3 regions of the Vibrio apostichopi genome follow, and region 1 is predicted to be linked to each of the others. Evidence: predicted binding sites of a transcription regulator. Region 1 holds the regulator's gene; each other region holds the start of a gene.
What was found. Region 1 encodes CRP, which controls carbon source genes, mostly activating them, when cyclic AMP is high. Its sites were predicted from a motif close to TGTGANNNNNNTCACA; they were not measured.
Positions count from the first base shown of each region.

Region 2: a site for CRP is predicted at 4,353-4,368, ahead of QUF19_RS21640 (glycogen/starch/alpha-glucan phosphorylase). Genes of this name have one in related genera too.
Region 3: a site for CRP is predicted at 2,940-2,955, ahead of QUF19_RS18020 (NupC/NupG family nucleoside CNT transporter). Genes of this name have one in related genera too.

Region 1 is NZ_AP028067.1:3,451,552-3,459,072, forward strand. It holds gene QUF19_RS15535 (ABC transporter ATP-binding protein) at 1-1,738, shown strand, start outside; gene QUF19_RS15540 (TIGR02444 family protein) at 1,735-2,205, shown strand; gene QUF19_RS15545 (hydrolase) at 2,410-3,402, shown strand; gene QUF19_RS15550 (YheU family protein) at 3,513-3,725, shown strand; gene QUF19_RS15555 (phosphoribulokinase) at 3,803-4,672, shown strand; gene crp (cAMP-activated global transcriptional regulator CRP) at 4,914-5,546, shown strand; gene QUF19_RS15565 (DUF1338 domain-containing protein) at 5,731-6,522, opposite strand; gene astD (succinylglutamate-semialdehyde dehydrogenase) at 6,796-7,521, opposite strand, start outside.
Region 2 is NZ_AP028068.1:1,032,479-1,039,999, reverse strand. It holds gene malQ (4-alpha-glucanotransferase) at 1-1,542, opposite strand, end outside; gene QUF19_RS21640 (glycogen/starch/alpha-glucan phosphorylase) at 1,720-4,173, opposite strand; gene malT (HTH-type transcriptional regulator MalT) at 4,741-7,449, shown strand.
Region 3 is NZ_AP028068.1:199,763-207,283, reverse strand. It holds gene QUF19_RS18040 (PTS sugar transporter subunit IIA) at 1-316, opposite strand, end outside; gene ulaA (PTS ascorbate transporter subunit IIC) at 313-1,569, opposite strand; gene QUF19_RS18030 (PTS sugar transporter subunit IIB) at 1,580-1,849, opposite strand; gene QUF19_RS18025 (hypothetical protein) at 2,133-2,609, opposite strand; gene QUF19_RS18020 (NupC/NupG family nucleoside CNT transporter) at 3,224-4,432, shown strand; gene QUF19_RS18015 (hypothetical protein) at 4,728-4,997, shown strand; gene QUF19_RS18010 (TolC family protein) at 5,111-6,559, shown strand; gene QUF19_RS18005 (efflux RND transporter periplasmic adaptor subunit) at 6,556-7,521, shown strand, end outside.

The sequences.
Region 1 (7,521 bases):
TCACTGGGAAATGGCTTGGGTTGCACAAGAAACCCCGGCATTAGAAAGAAAAGCCATTGAATATGTGATTGATGGTGACAGAGAGTATCGTGGCCTTGAAGAGCAGCTGGCTAAAGCGGAACAGGCCGACAACGGTACACTGGTAGCAGAGATACACGGCAAGATTGAAACCATTGGTGGTTACACCATCAATTCACGAGCAGCCGAATTACTTGATGGTCTTGGTTTTCGCCAAGAGCAAATGACATGGAACCTGACCCAATTTTCGGGTGGTTGGCGTATGCGTTTGAATTTAGCGCAAGCCCTTCTATGTCGCAGTGACTTACTGCTACTCGATGAACCAACCAACCACTTAGACTTAGATGCTGTGATGTGGTTAGAGCGCTGGCTACAAAACTACCCAGGCACACTGGTTCTTATCTCGCACGATAGAGACTTCTTAGACCCTATCGTTAACCGCATCGTGCATGTTGAAAACCAGCAGCTGAACGAATACACCGGTAACTACTCGTCGTTTGAGACTCAACGCGCTCAAAAACTTATCTTGCAACAAGCGATGTTCCAGAAACAGCAGAAACAAATGTCTCACATGCAGAGCTACATTGACCGTTTCCGCTACAAAGCCTCAAAGGCTCGCCAAGCGCAAAGCCGTATTAAAGCGCTTGAGAAAATGGAACAAGTGCTACCCGCTCAATTTGATAACCCATTCAGCTTTGAATTTAGAGAGCCAGACGCGCTGCCAAACCCAATCATGATGATGGATGAGGTATCGGCGGGCTATGATGACAACCTAATTCTAGAAAAGATTCGCCTTAACCTCGTTCCGGGTAGCCGTATCGGCCTGCTGGGTCGAAACGGTGCCGGTAAATCAACGCTGATCAAACTGCTTTCGGGCGAACTGAAACAGCAAGGTGGTGAGCTGAGCTATTCGCAAGGCGTTAAAATGGGTTACTTCGCTCAGCATCAATTAGAGACGCTGCACCCAGAAGAGACACCACTGCAACACATGATGCAGATCGCGCCTAAACACACCGAGCAACAACTGCGTGATTATCTGGGTAGCTTTGGCTTCCAAGGTGAAAAAGCACTCGATAAAGTGGCCCCGTTTTCGGGTGGTGAGAAAGCACGATTAGTACTGGCTCTGCTGGTATGGCAAAAACCGAATCTATTATTACTCGATGAACCAACCAACCACTTGGATCTCGACATGCGTCAGGCGCTGACCTTCGCGCTGCAAACATTTGAAGGTGCGATGGTTATCGTATCGCACGACCGTTACTTACTGCGTGCAACCACCGATGACTTGTATCTAGTACATGACCGTCAGGTTGCGCCGTTTGATGGTGATCTTGACGATTATTATAAATGGCTGACTGAACAGCAAAAAATTGAACGTAAAGAAGCGCAAGCGTTAGCTCCGGCTAAAGACAGTGCAAACAGTGCGGCATCGAAGAAAGAACAAAAACGTAAAGAAGCCGAGTTCAGAAAACTGACTGCGCCTATTCGCAAACAATTGACTCAGTTTGAAAAGAAAATGGATAAGTTGACGCTTGATCTTGAAGAGGCTGAACAGCAATTATCTGACACTTCACTTTATGAAGCTGAAAATAAGGCTAGACTGAATAAAGTACTCGCTCTGCAAGCGAGCAGTAAATCACAGCTAGAAGAAGTTGAAATGGATTGGATGTCCACTCAAGAAGAGCTTGAGCAAATGGAACAGGAAATGGATAGCTTATGAGCCCAGAGCACGCCCCGATATCACTAACACTGGAACGACTATGGCAATTTAGCCTTCAGTATTACAGTGTGCGCGGTGTAAAGGATGCGTGCTTAGCTTTACAAAACCAGTTCCACGGCAACGTCAATCTACTGCTGCTTCTCAAATGGCTTGATGAGCAGCAATTGTCTTTTGCTGAAGAAGAGTGGCACAAAGTACAGCAGTGCTTAAGCCGCTCTGAAACTCTTCTTCATAGTTATCGAGAGCTACGTAAGCATCTCAAACCTCAAGTCGTCGATTCTCTCTACCGCGAAGCGCTCCAGTTTGAGCTGCAGCTAGAGAAGCAACAGCAATCTGATCTCGTCGACTGTATCAACTCTCTACATCTCTCCTGCAATCAACAATCGCCACTCGCGTTTGAATATTGTCGGCTACTCGGCGCAGAAAACCTCTATGATGCTTTTTCTGAACCAGCCCCTCAGCCTTAACTCGTTACCTTTCCCTTTTATTCCATCAAGATCCAAGCTTAACCTCGATATTATTCAATCAGTTACTCATGGCGTATTTTTATAGCCCGTATCTGTGAAACCCTTGCGCTTATGCCGAGAATCAACCAAGCTCAAATAAAAACGTGGGCGTTTCGCTAAAAGCTCAACACTTTTCAAAGCCCACAAATAAGCATGGACTGTTTTATGACAATATTTACCGCTGCTGCTGGTTTATCAAATCCTCACCTACAAACCTTAGTGCCACGATTTATTAGAAAGCAGGCGTTGTTTGCTCCCCAATGGCAAACCTTAGAAACACCCGATGGTGACTTTCTCGACCTTGCATGGAGCGAATCACCAGATGACGACAATCCAAATCGTGACGATATAAAGAACAAGCCGATATTCGTGCTGTTCCACGGTTTGGAAGGCAGCTTTGAGAGCCCATACGCCAATGGACTGATGAACGCATTTGCTAAAGATGGTTGGTTATCCGTGATGATGCACTTCAGAGGTTGCAGCGGAAAACCGAATCGCTTAGCTCGTGCTTACCACTCTGGAGAAGTCGAAGACGCTCGCTTCTTTTTAAGGCATCTGCATTCAAGATTTCCCAATAACCCTAAGGTTGCGGTTGGCATCTCACTGGGCGGTAACATGTTGGCCAATTACCTCGCCGACTACGCAGATGATCCGTTAATCTCAGCGGCGACGATCGTCTCTGCCCCCTTTGACCTTGCTTGTTGTTCGAGTCGTATTGAACAAGGCTTCTCTAAGATCTATAAAAAGTACCTGCTCAATTCTTTGAAATCGAATGCGTTGAAGAAACATAAGCTGCTGCAAGAGAAGATTGGCATCTCAGCGGAAAGCATTAAGAAGATCGACAAACTGTATGAGTTTGATGAACGAATTACTGCGCCTCTGCACGGATTCAAGAATGCACAAGACTACTATGCCCAATGTTCTGCATTGCCTAAATTGAATCAGATTAAACTGCCCACACAGATCATTCATGCGAAAGACGATCCTTTCATGACCGATGATGTGATTCCAAAATTCGTTCTACCCGACAACATCGACTATCGTCTGTTTCAAAAAGGCGGCCATGTGGGATTCATTACAGGTAGCACGCTCAAACCAAGGTTTTGGTTGGAAGAAGCATTACCCGCCTACTATGAAAGTATTCAAGATTCGGCATAATGGCCGAGCCTTTGTTAAGGACTGAATGGTTAACGTCACTAGACACACCGATTAACACATCAATAAACTATTAATGAACATATCCATGAACATAAAAGAGAGAAGTATTTATGATCATCCCATGGCAAGACATCGCACCAGAAACGCTGGAAAACCTCATTAAAGAATTCGTGCTACGTGAAGGTACAGACTACGGTGACGTAGAGGTTTCACTGCAAAACAAGATTGACCAAGTGAAACATCAATTAGCCTCAAAGGAAGTCAGCATCGTGTTTTCTGAGCTGCATGAAACCGTTGATATTCAGGTCACAAAACGCTTCTAAGCTGCGCTCATAAAGGAGCCGTGTTATAGTGGTAAACGATTGCTAACAAGTAAGTTACTCAAAAGACAAGGGTTGTCATGTCCGCTAAACATCCAATTATTGCGGTGACGGGTTCATCTGGAGCCGGCACCACCACTACCTCAGAAGCCTTCCGTAAAATGTTCAATATGATGGACGTGAAGGCAGCTTGGGTTGAAGGGGATAGTTTCCATCGCTTCACTCGACCAGAGATGGATGTCGAGATCCGTAAGGCGCGTGAGCAAGGTAAGCACATCAGCTACTTTGGTCCACAAGCTAACGATTTTGGCGCATTAGAAGAGTTCTTCCGTCAATACGGTAATGAAGGCACGGGCAAAGTCCGCAGCTATCTACATACCTTCGATGAAGCCGTTCCTTACAACCAAATGCCCGGCACATTTACGCCATGGCAAGAGATCCCAGAAAATTCGGATGTGATGTTCTACGAAGGCCTTCACGGTGGCGTAGTCGATGGCGATATTAACGTCTCACAACACGTCGACCTGCTTATCGGCATGGTACCTATCGTAAACCTAGAGTGGATCCAGAAATTCGTTCGTGACACACGCGATCGTGGGCACTCTCGCGAAGCGGTGATGGACTCTATTGTTCGCTCAATGGATGATTACCTTAACTACATTACCCCGCAGTTTTCGCGCACTCATATCAACTTTCAACGTGTCCCAACCGTAGATACATCGAATCCACTGAACGCCAAAGGGATTCCAAGTTTAGACGAAAGCTTCGTTGTTATACGTTTGCGTGGCATCAAAAACGTCGACTTCCCTTACCTTTTGGCAATGATTGATGGCTCATTTATGTCACGTCATAACACGCTTGTGGTGCCAGGAGGCAAAATGAGTTTTGCTATGGAGCTCATTGTAAGGCCAATCCTACAACAACTAATCGAAACCGGAAAAATAGGTTAACAAAACGACATTCTGGTTGATTACTTTTCATACCGTGATCATGTGCACAATTTTGCGTAAAAAATCGTAGCTTGGTCACGATTAAAATCAAGAAATAGTACCTGAAAAAGGATACTATTCTTAAACGAAACACAAGATAGCTTGCAGCACTCAACGAGTGCTCTTATCCTAACTGAGTCAATTCAGGCTTAGCTAAAATACGGAAAGCGGCAAGCATACCCTGCAGAGGAAGTGAGATATTATGGTTCTAGGTAAACCTCAAACCGATCCAACATTAGAGTGGTTCCTTTCACACTGTCATATTCATAAGTACCCTTCAAAAAGTACTTTGATTCATGCTGGTGAAAAGGCAGAAACCTTGTACTACATCGTTAAAGGTTCTGTGGCTGTTCTTATCAAAGACGAAGAAGGTAAGGAAATGATTCTTTCTTACCTAAACCAAGGCGACTTCATCGGTGAACTTGGACTTTTCGAAGAAGACCAAGAGCGTACTGCGTGGGTTCGTGCTAAATCTCCTTGTGAAGTAGCTGAAATTTCTTTCAAGAAATTCCGTCAACTTATCCAAGTGAACCCAGATATCCTGATGCGCCTTTCAGCACAAATGGCGAACCGTCTACAAGTAACTAGCCAAAAAGTTGGTGACTTAGCGTTCCTTGACGTAACAGGTCGTATCGCTCAAACGCTACTTAACCTAGCGAAACAGCCAGATGCAATGACTCACCCTGACGGCATGCAAATCAAGATCACTCGTCAAGAGATTGGCCAGATCGTTGGTTGTTCTCGTGAGACAGTAGGTCGTATCTTGAAGATGCTTGAAGAGCAGAACCTAATTTCTGCACACGGTAAGACTATCGTGGTATACGGCACTCGTTAATCTCGATTAACTGAGCCAAAAATTTGAAAGCCACCAAATGCGAATTTGGTGGCTTTTTTGTTTTCTAAAGATCTTGAGAACAGATGCGAGATGCGAATGGAACACTTACAACTTCCAAACGCAAACACTCTCGAAGCGAAGCGTACCCACATCTCTAGGGCAAAGCCCGTGCTCGTATCTTTCTTTAACCGTTGGTGCTTTCGAAGATCTTATCCGCTGATGCTGCAACGAATCCTGTATAAAGCTCACCATTGGCCATCGCATAACGCTTAGCGAACTCATAGAAGCCACCAGGAATCATCTCATTGCCTTCAACAAATGAAACTGGGACTTTGTCTGCCATTGTTGATGATTGCTCTAATAAGACCTCTGGAGAGCCTTTAACCTCACCACCAGATGCATTGATAGTGAAGCCTGATTCGCTCAGGTAATCATTCACTGCCTGCACTTCATCAAAAGCGTCGAGTTGATTCACGCTCACCGTGAAGTGGTTTGCACCGTAACCATGAGCTGCGAGCCAAGAAGCGTATTCACTCTCTTTTGCCAGCACTTGGAAATCCGCGAAACTCAGATCCCAAAGACGACCACCAAACAAGAACTCATGACCTTGAAGCTTGCTTGCATCGACTTGCTCAACCAACTTAGCAACGATCTGTTGTAAGTCACTTGAACACTCCTCTACCTTCAACTCACTAATGAACACTTTCGGCTGATTTGGATCTGGGTGCTCGTAGTGCTTAGCTACTAGCTTCTTACTCTCAAACAAGTAATCGCCACACGCCTTGTAACCCAGCTCAAGGAAAGGCTTGGCCAATGTTTCAATACCTAACGGTGCAACATTGAAAGTACGCAGTGCAATATGATCATTAATCAGAGCTTCGTCTTCTTTCAGCAAGTGATGTACTTTCTCAGCCGATGGACAAAGCCTGTGGATGTAATCGTCCCATAGTGATTTAAAGAGTAGATCGGGCGTCATGGTGACTCCTTGTCAGAGGTTCTAGCAAGCTAGTAATTTGGATTAGAAAGGGAGAGGCTGGACATAGAGTCAGCAGCCATCAGCCTGTGACATACTTGTTCTATTATTATCTATCGCCCAATCGAGGTGTCGGACGTGGGTGAAAAGAGGAAGCGATAACATCGCTTCCTTATTACACAATTAACCAATGAAGCTGTTAGTCATGAGCCTAAAGCTCATAAGCTTATGATTTATAAACTTTTGATTCATGAACTTATAGCTTAAGAGCCAAAACTACAGCTCAATACCTGGGCTAAATGTCGCTGGCAGTTGAGTTTCACCGCCTTCCATTGACGCCATTGGGTAAGCACAGTAGTCAGCCGCGTAGTAAGCACTTGGGCGTAGGTTGCCTGAAGCACCCGGGCCACCAAATGGTGCATCACCACTTGCGCCTGTTAGTTGGCGGTTACGGTTAACAATACCCGCACGGATATGGTCAACGAAGTATTCCCACTCTGAATCGTCGGTTGAAACTAGGCCTGCAGACAAACCAAAGCGTGTGTCATTTGCCAGTTCAACCGCTTGCTCTAACGATTGGTAACGAACCACTTGCAGCAATGGGCCGAAGTACTCTTCATCTGGCAACTCAGCAATGTTGGTTGCATCGATAATACCCGGAGAAACAAACGCCGCTTCACCCGCTTTTGCTTCAACTAGGCTTACACCACCTAGCGATTGCAGATTAGCTTGTGCGTCCAGAATAAACTTAGCTGCCGCTTCAGAGATCTGTGGCCCCATGAAAGGTGCTGGCTCAGCGAATGGCTGATCGACACGAATCTTCAAAGTAGCCGCAACGAGCTTATCAAGCAGTTGATCGCCCTTCTCTCCAACAGGAACATACAAGCGACGTGCACATGTACAACGTTGACCCGCACTGATGAAAGCCGATTGGATAATTGTATAAACCGTCGCGTCAGCATCACCAAATTGGTCACTGATCACCATTGGGTTATTACCGCC
Region 2 (7,521 bases), on a different replicon from region 1:
AATCGATAGCATATCTTGCACTGGGTAGTAAATGTACGCGCCTTTCGTTGCGTTCTCACCTTTTGGAATCCACCATAAACGCAGCAGACCTAAAACATGGTCAATACGAAGTGCACCACAGTGCTTCATGTTGGCGCGAAGTAGCTTGATGTAAGCGTCGTAGCTGGTTTCCTGAAGTACTTCTGGGTTTAGTGGAGGTAGACCCCAATTCTGACCCAGAGGACCAAGAATATCCGGTGGAGCACCAATGCTCGCATCCATCACTAGGTTGCCTTCATCAGCCCATGTCTCGCTGCCAGAATCTGCAACACCTACCGCCAAGTCACGGTACAGGCCAACGGCCATGCCTTTCTCTTCTGCAAGAGACTGTGCATCGTTGATCTGGCAATCCGCTATCCATTGCAGGTACATGTAAAGATGTACCTGCTCTAGGTTCTCTTTGATGTATTTCTGTGTTGCTGGGCTATCGAATGTACGGTATTTTTCAGGAAATACTGGCCATCCCCACATACCTGAATCTTCAGCATGCAGTTCACCGTGCAACGCATCAAACGCCGCTTGATGCATTAGGCTTTCACCGCCCTCTTCAACGAACGCTAAAAACGCTTGTGCGCGGTCGCTGTTCTTGTCTAGATGACGAGTCTTAAATTCTGCGAATAGCAGAGGTAAGATGCTCATCTTCAGCTCAGACACTTCAGTGTAATTCACCCAGTGCGCTTCACGAGCTTTCTGCAGGCGCTGTTGGAACTCTGCGCTGCCTACGGTTTGTTGTGCTTCTGCACTTAATGCAAATTCAGGTACTGAGCTCACATCAATGTAAAGGATGTTTAACCAACGACGTGAAGACGGGCTGTATGGGCTTGCGCCTTCAGGGTTCGCTGGGAACAATGAGTGAATTGGGTTTAGGCCAACGAAATCACCACCGCGAGACGAGATATCGGCAACAAGCTGTTTTAGATCGCCGAAGTCACCAATACCCCAGTTGTGCTGAGTTCTTAGCGTGTAAAGCTGAACACTTGGACCCCAAAGCTTTTTACCTTGCTCGATTGGCGCCTGCTTAAAACACGCTTTTGGCGTAATGATCAGTGTCATTTCGTAAGGCTTCTTACGACGTTTACGGCTCACAATTAGCTTGTGATAACCCCATGCCAAATCACTTGGCAGTGCAAACACTAAAGGGCCACCCTCGGCACGCTCATCACGAACGACTTGAGATTGAAGATAGCCTTCAAGTACCTCTCCTTGCTCGGTCTCTAAGCGCCAGCTGAACTCGCTTTCACGAGCACTAACACCTAAATTCAGCGCCACTTCTACTGGCTCACCATCACGCAAGACAAGAACTGGGTCTAGTACATCTTTTTTGTGTTTTCTTTCTGCTGACTTTAATAGTGCATCATCGCTGCTTGTATCGTAGCCCAATGAAGCCAATAGAGACGTAATCGTTTCGTCTGATACCTGTGCTTCATCGCCCCACGCACTAACGTAACTGTCGGCAATATTTGCCATTTCTGCGACTTGTTTTAATACGGTCTGTTCTTTCATCGCTCTCTCCGAAAACGTTCTAACGCTTTCAATTTTTGTAGGGTTGTTTATTTAATTTTTTACTAATCAATTAGCTTGTGACAATCAGTTTGTAAGCATTGCTATCTGAATAAGCCGTCTGTTTGCTCACAAGCTAATTGAGCCAAGGCAGAAACTGCCTTGGCTACTTGGGAACTATTAACGTTTAACGGCTTCTAGCTTCCAGATGTTGTTCACGTAGTCGCGGATTGAGCGATCTGATGTGAACTTACCAACCAATGCTGTGTTAAGAATCGCTTTCTTAGCCCAACCTGCTTGGTCTTTGTATTGCGTGCCCATGTCTTCATGTGCTTTCACATAAGATGCGAAGTCAGCTAGACATAGGTAAGGGTCACCGCCGTCTAGTAGGCTATCAAACGTTGCACGTAGAAGGCCTGGTTGACCTGGAGAGAACTCATCGCCAGTCAATAGGTCTAGAGATGCTTTCAGTAGCGGGTCTGCATTGTAGTAATCGTATGGGTTGTAACCCTGAGCTTTCAATGCAACAACACCATCAACGTCTAGGCCGAAGATGTAGATGTTTTCATCGCCAACTTCTTCACGGATCTCAACGTTTGCACCATCCATCGTACCGATAGTTAGAGCGCCGTTTAGAGCCATCTTCATGTTGCCTGTACCCGATGCTTCTTTACCAGCCAGTGAGATTTGCTGAGAAACGTCTGCTGCAGGGATGATGATTTCAGCCATGCTTACACGGTAGTCAGGGATGAATACCACTTTAAGCTTGTTACCGATGCGAGGATCGTTGTTGATCTTCTCTGCAATCTTGTTAACCGCGAAGATGATTTCTTTTGCTAGGTGGTAACCCGGTGCTGCTTTCGCTGCGAAGAAACATACGCGTGGCTCACACTCGAAACCAGGTTCGTTAAGAATACGGTGGTACAGAGATAGAATGTGTAGCAAATCTAGGTGTTGACGCTTGTATTCGTGTAGACGCTTGATTTGCACGTCGAAGATAGCGTTAGTATCTAGCTCGATACCCATGTTCTCTTGAACCCAATCAGCAAGACGCTGTTTGTTTTCTTTCTTAACAGCCATGAATTCTTTTTGGAATTTCGCGTCTGTTGCAAACTTAGCGATACCTTCAAGCTGCTCAAGTTTTGCTGGCCACTCAGTACCGATCTTGCCAGTGATTAGCGTAGATAGACCTGGGTTACAGAACTTCAACCAACGACGTGGCGTGATACCGTTCGTTACGTTAGTCAATTTGCCTGGGAAGATTTCGTTGAACTCAGGGAACAAGTCTTTCTTAACAAGTTGAGAGTGAAGTGCAGCTACACCGTTTACTTTGTAAGAACCGATCACACATAGGTTTGCCATGCGAACCATGCGGTGGAAACCTTCTTGGATGATAGAAAGCTTCGCTTGCTTCTCACCGTCACCAGGCCACATCTTGCGAACTTCTTGCATGAAGCGGTGGTTGATTTCAAAAATGATTTCCATGTGACGTGGAAGAAGACGGTTGATCAGTGATTCAGACCAAGTCTCTAGCGCTTCAGGAAGTAGTGTGTGGTTCGTGTATGCGAACGTATGAGCACTGATTTCCCAAGCTTGGTCCCAAGTTAAACCTTTCTCATCGATCAGGATGCGCATCAATTCAGGAATCGCGATCGTTGGGTGCGTATCGTTAAGCTGAATCGTTTCTTGCTTAGGCAGATCTTCTAAAGAGAAACCTGCAGCTTCGTGACGACGTAGAATATCGCGAACAGACGCTGCTGAGTGGAAGTACTGCTGCATTAGACGCAGTGTCTTACCTTTCTCGTGGTTGTCGTTCGGGTAAAGCACTTTAGTGATGTTACCTGCATCGATTAGCGAGTGTTGCGCTTCGAAGTAATCACCGTTGTTAAAGCTTGCTAGTGAGAATGGTGCAATTGCCTGGCATTCCCAAAGGCGTAGCGGGTAAACCGTGTTTGACTCGTAACCTACGATAGGCAGATCCCAAGGCATTGCTTTTACTTCCATACCAGGAACCCAAGTACGAACTTCTTTACCGTCAACGAATTCAACTTCTACATGACCGTAAAAACCAATGTGTTGTGCTAGCTCTGGACGAGCCACTTCCCATGGGTAACCCTCAACACCGCGCCACGCGTCTGGTGCTTCTTGTTGGCGACCGTCTTGGAAAGACTGTTTAAATAGACCGTATTCGTAGTGAAGACCGTAACCTACTGTTGGGTATTCTTGAGCGGCACAAGAATCCATGAAACAAGCTGCAAGACGACCAAGGCCACCATTACCTAGTGATGGGTCACGTTCTTCTTCTAGAAGGTCAGTTAGGTTTTGACCTAGCTCTTCCATTGCATGAGTGATTTGCTCATACAGGCCCATGCTGATTAGGTTGTTACCTGTCAGACGACCAATCAAGAATTCTAGCGAAAGGTAGTTAACACTCTTCGCGTTTTTGATTTTTTCATCATTTTCAGTTTCTAGCAGGTCGAATGTTGTGAGTTCTGCTAATGCGCGACCCATTGCTAGGTACCATGCGCGGCTATCTGCATTTTCAATCGTTGTTGCGTAGGTTGCAGATAAATGTTTCTTAACGCTTTCTTGGAACGACACTTTATCGAAAGTTTTTTGCTGAGTTGGTTTCATTTCAGAAATCTCGCTTTTAATAGTTCTAATTCATCTGTGACATATCGTGCATGGTCACCATTAACTAAACATCCTCCCGCCCGTACGACTAACTAGGAGTAGATGGGAGGGCGTAGGGGGCGTACCCACATTGGGTTAGTGATCTGACTCTCATGTTCTGACTTCGAACAAAAACTTGGAGTGACTGGGATCACAAGCTCCCGTTCGATAACTTAACTTCAAATGATGTGACTTTTATTTAACCCATTTAAAGTCATTGCCAAATCTGAGTTTCAGATCACGAAAATATTTTCCGCCTCTCATCTTTTGCAGAGAAACATGTGTAGGTAAGGACAAAGTCACATTCACAAACCACCCCGCAAGGTGAGCAAAGTCACAAATAAAGGGCGTAGAACACTAAAAACATGCAGGAGTGCAAGGTTTCTGAGGAGGATCATAGTCGGTAACGTTTTGCTTCACGTAATATGAGTAAAGACTTAAGTAATTAGGCTAATGTCATTGGAGTGCACTCAACGATAGATTGGGATATTCCAGAACATAGCCACGGAATAGGTGTAAAACTTCGATATGTGGATCCCTTCGAAACTGACTCGTCCCGGCCGCTTACACAATGCAATCCTGCGACCTAGAGTTCTCGATCTGCTTCAGAATGCAGATTGCTACAAGCTCGTACTGTTCCGCTCTCCAGCGGGGTATGGCAAGACCACTATGGCTGCGCAATGGCTGGTAGATAAACCCAATGTGGGTTGGTACAGCATTGACGATAGTGACAATGATGCCTTTCGCTATATCAACTACCTACTTCAATCACTTAACAAAGCGACTCAAAATGCCTGTCCTAATGCCCAAAAACTGGCAGAAAAGCGACAGTTCTCATCACTGCATTCTTTGTTAAGCGAAGTGTTCGCCGAGATGTCTGAATTCCACCAGGAATGTTTCCTCGTGCTGGACGACTACCACTTAGTTAATAACGATGACATTCACGAGGCGATGCGCTTTTTCCTCAAGCACATGCCCGACAACCTAACGCTTGTTGTGACTAGCCGTGGGACACCACCACTTGGCACTGCAAACCTTCGTGTTCGTGATCTGATGATTGAGATTGGCAACGACTCTCTGGCTTTTGATACTGAAGAGACGACGCGCTTCTTCAATCAACGTGTCGCTGATGGTGTAGATGACACCACAGCTGGCAGTATCTGTACTTATGTTGAGGGGTGGCCTTCTGCACTTCAGCTTATTGCCCTTCAAGCACAACATCAAAAACGCACGCTGGCCCAATCGGCCGAGTCTTTCTCTCACTTTAACCATGCCCACCTTTGGGATTACTTGGTTGAAGAAGTATTCGATCTACTGGATAAAGAAACCCGACAGTTCTTGATGCAGTGTTCAGTACTTGATCATTTCAATGACGAATTAGTCTGCGCGCTTACCCAGCGTGAAGATGCACTGGGGATGATCGAGTCACTCAACCGATTTGGCTTATTCATCTACCCTCTTGAAGGCGAAAAAAACTGGTACCGCTTCCATAACCTATTTGGTGAATTTCTCGCCCACGAGCGCCAAGCTCGAATCCCACAACAAGAAGCCGAGTTGCACAGAAGTGCCGCGAAAGCATGGATCAAACAGAAAACGCCTCATCAAGCACTGCGACATGCACAACGCGCAGAAGATCCAGAGCTGATCATTCAAATTCTAACCGAACACGGTTGGCCGATGTTCAACCAAGGCGAGCTTTCATCGCTAGAGATGGCGATCAAGCAGCTCACCACGGACCAGTTATACAGTGAGCCGAAGCTATCAATGCTGCGCGCTTGGCTGGCACAGAGTCAGCACCGCTATGATCAAGTAGGCACTCTATTAGAAGAAGCCGAAACACAGTATCAAGCTCGAAACATAGAACTGGATACTCAGCAGCAAGGTCAATACAACGCCCTGCGTGCGCAAGTTGCTATTAATAGTAATGAACCAGAAAAAGCATTGGAATTGGCTGAGCTTTCACTAAGCCAGCTGAATACCACCGTTTATCGCAGCCGTATTGTTGCGACCTCTGTTGTTGGCGAAGTCAATCACGTAATGGGCAATCTAAGCCGTGCCTTGCCAATGATGCAGCAAACTGAAAAGCTTGCACGTCAATATCAGGTTTACCACCAAGCACTGTGGGCGATTTTGCAACAGAGCGAAATCCTGATTGCTCAAGGTTATGTTCAAGCGGCCTTTGAGCTGCAAGACAGCGCATTCAAATTGATTGAAGAGCATCAGCTTCAATACGTACCTCTGCATGAATTCTTATTGCGTGTTCGAGCTCAAATCTTCTGGTGTTGGAACCGATTGGATGAAGCGGAAGAGTGTTGTTACAAGGGCTTAGACATCCTTGGCCACCACTCGCCAAGTAAGCATCTACATAGCTATTCGATGCTGGCTCGTATCTCGCTTAGCCGTGGTGAAATTGATAAAGCGTCGAAGTTTATCGACCAGATTCAGCACTTGTTGCGCCAATCAACGTACCACGTAGATTGGACGGCGAATGCATCACTTTCATTGATCCTATTCTGGCAGGTCAAAGGCGATAAAGACGCCATTCGTGACTGGTTAAGTGTTGCAGTTCGACCTGAATCGGCGAGTAACCACTTCTGTCAGCTTCAGTGGCGAAACATCGTAAGATCTCACATCATCCTTGAGCAATACGAAGAAGCAGAAGAAGCGTTGGCGTTCTTGAAGAGTGAAGCACAACGTTCACACCTGATCACGGATACCAACAGAAACTTGATCGTTGAAGCCGTGTTACGCACGCAGATTAACGATGAAGACAGCGCTCGCGTATTACTTGAAGAAGCTCTGCACATGACCAACCAAACCGGTATGGTCGGTAACTTCTTGGTCGATGGTGGTACTATCGGGCATATCCTAGATAAGTTGAGCAACAAGCCAGGGTTAGGCGATTTAGAACGTCACCGTGCTCAGCAGATCATGAAAGATATCTCAACCACCCAACGTAGCCGTTCGGTTCACTTTGACGAAGACTTTGTTGAGAATCTGGTTAATCACCCGAATATTCCTGAACTGGTGCGCACTAGTCCACTCACCCAGCGTGAATGGCAAGTACTTGGTCTGATCTACTCTGGATTCAGTAATGAGCAGATCGCTCAAGAACTTGATGTAGCGGGTACCACTATCAAGACTCACATCCGTAACCTATACCAAAAACTCAACATTGCTAACCGTAAAGAAGCGATAAGCACAGCAGAGAACTTGCTGCAGTTGATGGGGTACTAAAACGGGTTCACGATTCGAGATTGATTCGAGATTGATTCGAGATTGATTCGAGAAAAACATAAGCTAGTCACC
Region 3 (7,521 bases), on a different replicon from region 1:
CCAGAGTAATTGAAAGATAAACGTCACCGTTGTCTTCCGACTCTAAATCAACACCCTTCTTGAATACCGTTACCTGCAGTGATGCTTCGTTAACGCCATCTTCAGGTCGAGCATGTGGCATGGCAATCTTTGGTGCTAGAACATAGTACGCGCCGATGTCCTTGTGCTTTTGCTTGATAGCTTCAACATAGCTAGCTTCGATTTTGTTGCTCGCTAGCAGTGTTGAACATGTCACATCAATCGCCGCATCAACCGTTAGGTTCTCTTCAGAGTTGATGATAACGCCTTGGTTACCAACTAAATCAAACAGGCTCATGAAACAATCCACCCTAGAATCAGACCAACCACACCGAAGTCGAAGTCAGCAAATGTTGTTGCTTCAAGACCTAGGCCACCCAGTACTGGAAGTAGCAGCATCGGTAGGAAAGAGATACACAGACCTTGCGTAAATGAACCTAGGATTGCACCGCGTAAACCGCCTGTTGCGTTACCGTAAACACCAGCCGCGCCACCAACGAAGAAGTGAGGAACAACGCCCGCTACAATGATTGTCCAACCAAGCGCGCCTTGTACTGCCATTGCGAGTAGACCAGCACCGAAAGAACATAGGAAGCCGATAAGTACTGCGTTTGGCGCTACTGGGAATACCATAGGGCAATCAAGAGCAGGTTTTGCACCCGGTACCAGTTTGTCCGAAATACCTTTAAATGCAGGAACGATTTCAGCAATTAGCATCTTCACACCTTGCAGCACGATGTAAACACCACCCGCAAAGATGAGAGATTGCATGAAGGTGAAGACAACCCAGTTTTGACCGCTTGATACTGTTTCTACAAACTCACCGCCAGCAATAATAGACGCAAGCATGAAGAAGATAGCCATGGTTGTTGCAACTGCAACTGGCGTATCACGTAGGAACATCAGGCTTTTAGGAACTTGAATGTCTTCCGTTGTTTTCGATGTGTCACCGAACTTGCTACCAATGAAACCAGACACGATGTAAGAAAGGGTAGAGAAGTGACCGATAGCCAGTTGGTCTGTACCCATTACTTTTTCAGTGTACTTCTGGCCTAGTGCAGGCATCACAACCATCAGTGTGCCGACTAGAATTGCACCAATAGCGACTAAAACGGTTCCTTCGATGCCAGCTGAAGACAGAATAACTGCCACTAACATCGACATAAACATGGTGTGGTGACCCGTTAAGAAAATATATTTTAAAGGAGTTAAACGAGCCAATAAAATATTCACAACGAATGCAAAGAACATGATTAGAGCCATTTCATAACCGAATGCTTCTTGTGCTAATGCCACAATCGCTTCGTTATTTGGAATAACACCATGTACACCGAATGCTTCTGTAAATACAACTGAGAAGTTATTTAGAGCGCCAACAAGGGCACCAGCACCAAAACCTAAAATTAGGAAACCCATTACGGTTTTAATTGTGCCTTTTAGAATGGTGGAAATATCTGCTTTCTGTGCAACAAGGCCAATGAAAGCTATTAAACCTACCATGATCGCCGGCTCTTTTAATAAGCCGAGCATGAACTCGAAAAAGTTTTGCATAGTTTTGACCTTACATGAAAGTTTTTAGTTGTTCTTCGATTGATGCTTTGTCAAAAATATTTTTAAGGCTGATTATGTTTTCTTTGCCGCCTTCTTTTAGTTGGTTTGCAACGTCTGTTGCTGCTACCCAAATATCAGCATTGCTTGATGCTGCAGATGATAGATCTTCGTGATCAACTTCTGCTTCGAAACCGATTTTTTTAGCCACTTCTTTTACTGCCATTTCCATCATAAGTGAAGTACCAAGGCCGTTACCGCAAACTACAAGAATCTTTTTCATAATATTTGTCTCAATTGGATTTTAAGGGTTGAGAAACTTCGTTCTCTTATTGTGTGAGAGCATAGTAATGGAAATATTGAGATTTCAATAAGATCTACATCACAAAGTCAAAATGAGATTGTGAAGTAGATCTCGTTAATTTGTGGTAAAGATCCAGAGTGAGACTTTGATCAAATTTAACTTTTCACTCGAATATGCAACGTATTTTATTGAGAAAGGCAGGGCTTATTTTATTTGTCTATCGGAATGTGAATATTGTGGAGTTTATAGCGGAATTAATGCACTAATCGTATCGACCATAGTCGGTAAGCATCTTCTTAAGCATATTATTAACGTCTTTGGTCTTTTTATTTCTTTTGGTTAATTGACTCAGAGAGGTTGGTTTTGGCGTCTCGGTTTTTTCACTGTCGATTTCTTCTACCTTGCCTTTCATTCTTTGCACTGCGGGTAATAACATTCTAATTTCTTCGTTATTAGCATTAGTGAGAACGACAATGTTTTCAGATTCAACTTGAGTGATAGTAAGAATACCATGTTTAACGGATTCAACTTTTTCACCAATCATAATTGATTCAGGCGCAACAGAACGATCGGTAAGTTGACCTGTACGTAATTTCGCCGCACTGATAGCGCGGATATTTCCGGTGTTTTCAAACGCGACAATAACAGTATAGGTATTATAATATTCAACTACTGTCACATAGCCGTGTCTATTTGTTTTGAATTTAGATCCGTTCGTCATGTCGTGTGGAGCGTCCATTTTCTTCACGTGTTTCCTCTCTTAGTCTCGAAGGCCGTTATATCTAATCAGCTCTATTGGAATTTTATAGATAATTATTTTGTGAGATCAAACAAAGTATATACGTATCTAAACTCAAGATGAATATTGAAGTGTTCGGAAATGAGGTAGAGCACAGAAAAGCTTAAAGAATGACACAGAATTAACCGAGTGATTACTCGATTACTCTTAAAGATTTAACATTCCAAAATCAATCTCATACAGATTGTTTACAGCTTTTGAAGCACGTAAATGATGATAAACACCGCGTTTTGTTTAATCCTTGACCGCGCGAACGTTTGCGTCAAGAAATGTGATGAAAGTCTCACTTAACTGTTTATACTTCTTTTCCGGTTTTAAGCCGGTGCTTAGCCAATACAAGCCGTCACATGGATATGTGAATGACCCCACGGACCGGACCAGCTACGTTCCACTGCTTGTATAAGGTGAATTTTTACATGAACAACTCGTTGTCACACTCGCTAACCTTGTTAGCTCCTTCATCGCGTAGCGTTTTGCTTGCGGTTCTTTGTCCTATTCCTTTGATGTCATTTATTTGGCTCATGTTCACTCTTTAAGGATTGCTAGGACACATTATGAATATTCTATTTGGTCTTGTCGGTGTTATTGCACTGATTGCTTGCGCATGTCTGCTATCTGAGAGTCGCTCTTCTATTAACTGGAAAACCGTGTCTCGTGCATTGTTACTTCAAATTGGTTTTGCAGCCTTAGTGTTGTATTTCCCATGGGGACAATTAGCACTAACGAGCATGAGCAATGGTGTTTCAAGCCTGCTTGGTTTTGCGGACGCTGGTATCGCTTTCCTTTTTGGTGACCTTGCTACTGATGGTTTCATTTTCGCGATTCGCGTTCTTCCTATTATCATCTTCTTTAGCGCTTTGATCTCGGCACTTTATTACTTAGGCATCATGCAAAAAGTGATTCAAGTTCTTGGTGGAGCGGTGCAAAAACTGCTGGGCACCAGCAAAGCTGAATCCTTGGTCGCTACGGGCAACATCTTCCTTTCTCAGGGTGAGTCTCCTCTTCTTATTCGTCCGTTTTTAAAATCTATGACTCGTTCTGAACTGTTTGCTGTCATGGCTGGTGGTATGGCGTCTGTTGCGGGTAGTGTGCTTGGTGGCTATGCAGGATTAGGTGTTGAGCTTAAATACCTTATCGCAGCAAGCTTCATGGCGGCTCCTGGTAGTTTATTGATGGCGAAGATCATTGTTCCTGAGCGCAACACGCCAAGTGACTATGAGCACATTGAGCTAGATAAAGCTGACCAAAGCAACGTGATCGATGCATTGGCAAGCGGCGCGATGAACGGTATGAAGGTGGCAGTAGCCGTTGGTACTATGTTGATTGCATTCGTGAGTGTGATTGCAATGGTCAACACGGGCCTTGAAAGCTTAGGTGAAACGTTCGGTTTTGCGGGTATTACGCTGCAAGCTATCTTCGGTTACCTTTTCTCACCACTAGCATGGCTGATTGGTATTCCAAGTGATGAAGTCTTGATGGCGGGTTCTTACATCGGTCAGAAAATCGTAATGAACGAGTTCGTTGCTTTCATCGACTTCGTAGAGAACAAAGAGCTACTATCTGAACACAGCCAAGTAATTGTAACTTTTGCTTTGTGTGGCTTTGCTAACATTGGCTCAATCGCGATTCAACTGGGTTCTATCGGTGTGATGGCACCAGAGCGTCGTGCTGAAGTAGCAAACTTAGGCTTGAAAGCCGTTGCTGCTGGTACGCTAGCCAACCTAATGAGTGCATGTTTAGCGGGTATCTTCATCCTACTTTAAGCTAGATTCAGTAAAATAGTTAGATTCAATAAAAGCGGGTATCTTGCTTACGGAGTTTACGTAAGAAGGTTTCCGCTTTTTTGTGCCTGCTGCTTTAGTTGATTCAGATTCAAACCACCACTTTCATTACTCTGTAGTGTATAAGGCTCACTCGGAAGAGTAATAGAGCAAGCCTGTTTTATCCGATATACTTGAATATCATTAGGTTGCGATTAATAACGTTCGGTTTCGATTAAGAACAATCGGTTTTCACCAGAACAAAAGTAACCAAGTCCAATAAATCAAGGGCCTTCCCATGAATATGCGCGTTCTCATCGGTCTTATCACCGCCTTTATCGGCTTGTTTGCAATGGTTTATCTTATTGCTGGTGGTACTCAGTTTCCTATCTCTCAGTGGCCGCAAGAGGCTTATCTTGGTTTGGTGTTCAGCGTTGTGTGGGGCACTGGCGTAGCAGCATCGGTGGCGTACTTCTTCTCAGCATTGGTGTTTGTGACTATTGCTGTGGTTTGTTATGCGATTGGATATAAGATCGGTGGGCTCTTCTCAAGCAAGTCAGAAGCGTAAATCAGAAGTTTAAACGTACGCTCTATGCATTTTCTTTAGGGTTAACGTTCGCCTTAACCCTCTCTTAACCTCCAACTCGTTATCTTGTCTCCATTCTTACAGGAGACAAGAAGATGAAATTGAATCTTCCTTTAAAACATTCCGTCATCGCGCTCGCTCTAATTGGTTTGATCGGTTGTACTTCAACCAGTCAGGCTGATTACGTATCGCTAGCTGAACAAAGTACCAATCAAACGCAGCAAAGCTTGCTCTCAGAGCTGATCCAACAAGCCTCTGATGAACAGGCTTTGGATCAAAATGCTTCTAACGGCCAAGATCTGGAAGCTGAGAAGTTGCAACTCACCGATCTCGTGAATGCACCAGAACTCGATCTCTATATCGAGCGTGCGCTGCAGAACAGTCCAAGCCTCCAACAAAGCATCACAGCACTCAAAATAGCCTATGCACAACAAGGTGTGACGTCTGGCGACCGCTTGCCAACCGTAGATGCGAGCTTTTCAGGCAAAGCGGACGAAGGCACTAACGGCTCAAGCACCACTGAAACCTATACCACAGATGTGACTGTCGGTTGGGAGCTTGACCTATGGCAGAAGCTTGCAGACACAAACAACGCTGCTTTAAAAGATATAGCGACGTCTCAAGCTAATCTTCAGGGCGCTCAAGATCTTTTGGTCGCGAGTGTGATGAGAGGTTGGCTTGATATCAGTTTGAAGCAGCAGCTTGTTGATATTGAAGCGCAGCGCTTAGTGATTCTAGAAAATAACGAAGAGCTTGTTTTAGAACGTTACCGAGCAGGGCTAGGTAGCCTTGAAGATCTGGATAACGCGAAAACCAGCAGCGCATCGACTCAGGCAACTTTAGCTGACTACCGCGAGCAGCTTGCACAAAGCCGACGTGAATTGGTTTTGTTAACTGGGCAGTGGAGTGGTGAATCTGATGAGTTATCGCTTGCTGAACTCGGTTCATTCCCAACCATCATTAATCCGCTAGACAACATGCCGACGCAAGATCTGGCAGGGCGTCCGGATCTTCAAGCCGCTTTCTTCAATATCGAAGCGGAAACACTACGAGCTGATGCAGCATACAAAGCGATGCTGCCTTCGATCAGTTTATCTGCAAGCCTAACCGATATGGCGGAATCTCCGAGTGAAGCCTTGTTGACTGGACCTTTGTGGAGTGCGCTTGGCCAAGTATCAGCACCACTGTTTCAAGGTGGCAAGCTGAAAGCACAGGCTGAGATTGCAGACCTAACCACTGAAACCAGTTACTGGGCTTACCAAGAAACATTGCTCAGTGCGGTGAATGAAGTGGAGAACGCGATGGGTCAAGAGTCGTCATTAACGCTTCAACAGCAACATCTAACGAATGCCTTAGTGAGCGCACAACGCAGCTTCACCAGCTATGAAGAGAAATACCGTCAGGGTTTGGTCGACATTTTTGATTTACTTACTGTTCAGCAACAAACCTATGACCTTGAATCGCAGCTAACACAAACCATCTATAACCGTCTCGTAAACCGAATTGATTTAGGCCTAGCTCTGGGCTTGGGAGTATCTTCATGAAACTGAATACCATCACAATTGCCATCACTCTAGTGGCTGGTTCAAGCATCTTTGCTGCCCTTGCTTACAACGGTTCTCAAGTGGCATCTGCTCCTCAGAAGGTGAGTGAACTAACGGTTTCAGAGCCTCAAGCTGTGTCTGTTGATATTGACACGACGACTTTAGCTGTATCACAACAGCAGCAAGTGTCTGTGGTGCTCGCAACATTGGGTAACTACCAAGCAGAAGTTGTGGGTTACGGAGAAGCGAAGTCGCGTTACGAATTGATGTTTTCAACGGAAGTCGGCGGCCGAGTAGAAACGATCAGTTCGCAGTTTGAAACAGGGCAAGTGATTGGCCAAGGTGAGGTGATCGCCAATATCGATTCGACCAGTTACCAACAAGCGGTAACCCAAGCAAAGGCGAATGTGGCTCAAGCTCAACTGGATTTATTGGAAGAACAGAGACAAGGCGAACAAGCTAAGTCTGAATGGCAACGTTCTGGTTTGTCGGGCGAGCCTGATTCACCTTTGGTATTGCGTGAGCCACAACTGGCACAAGTAACAGCAGCTTTAGAGAACGCCAAGCTTGAATTGGTGAAGGCTGTGCAAGACCTTGAAAAAACAACTTTGGTTGCCCCTTTTGATTCGTTGGTCGTGAGCCGTGATGTTCAACCGGGAAGCTACGCACAAACGGGCGCGCAGATCGCTACGTTATACAGCATCGATGAGGTTGAAGTCTCTGTGCCTTTGTCTGAAAGCCAATGGTTGAGTCTGCCGAGCAGCGATAACTCGCAATTGAAACAACAGCCGTGGCCAGTGACTCTGTCGAGTTCTGACGGTCAATTCCAATGGCAAGGCTATGTCGAGCGAGTAGAGCAGCATTTACAACAAGACACACGTCAACGTTCACTGATCGTGAAAGTCGATAATCCTTTGGAACAAGACAAAGATCTTTATCCGGGTACGTTCGTGCAAGCAACG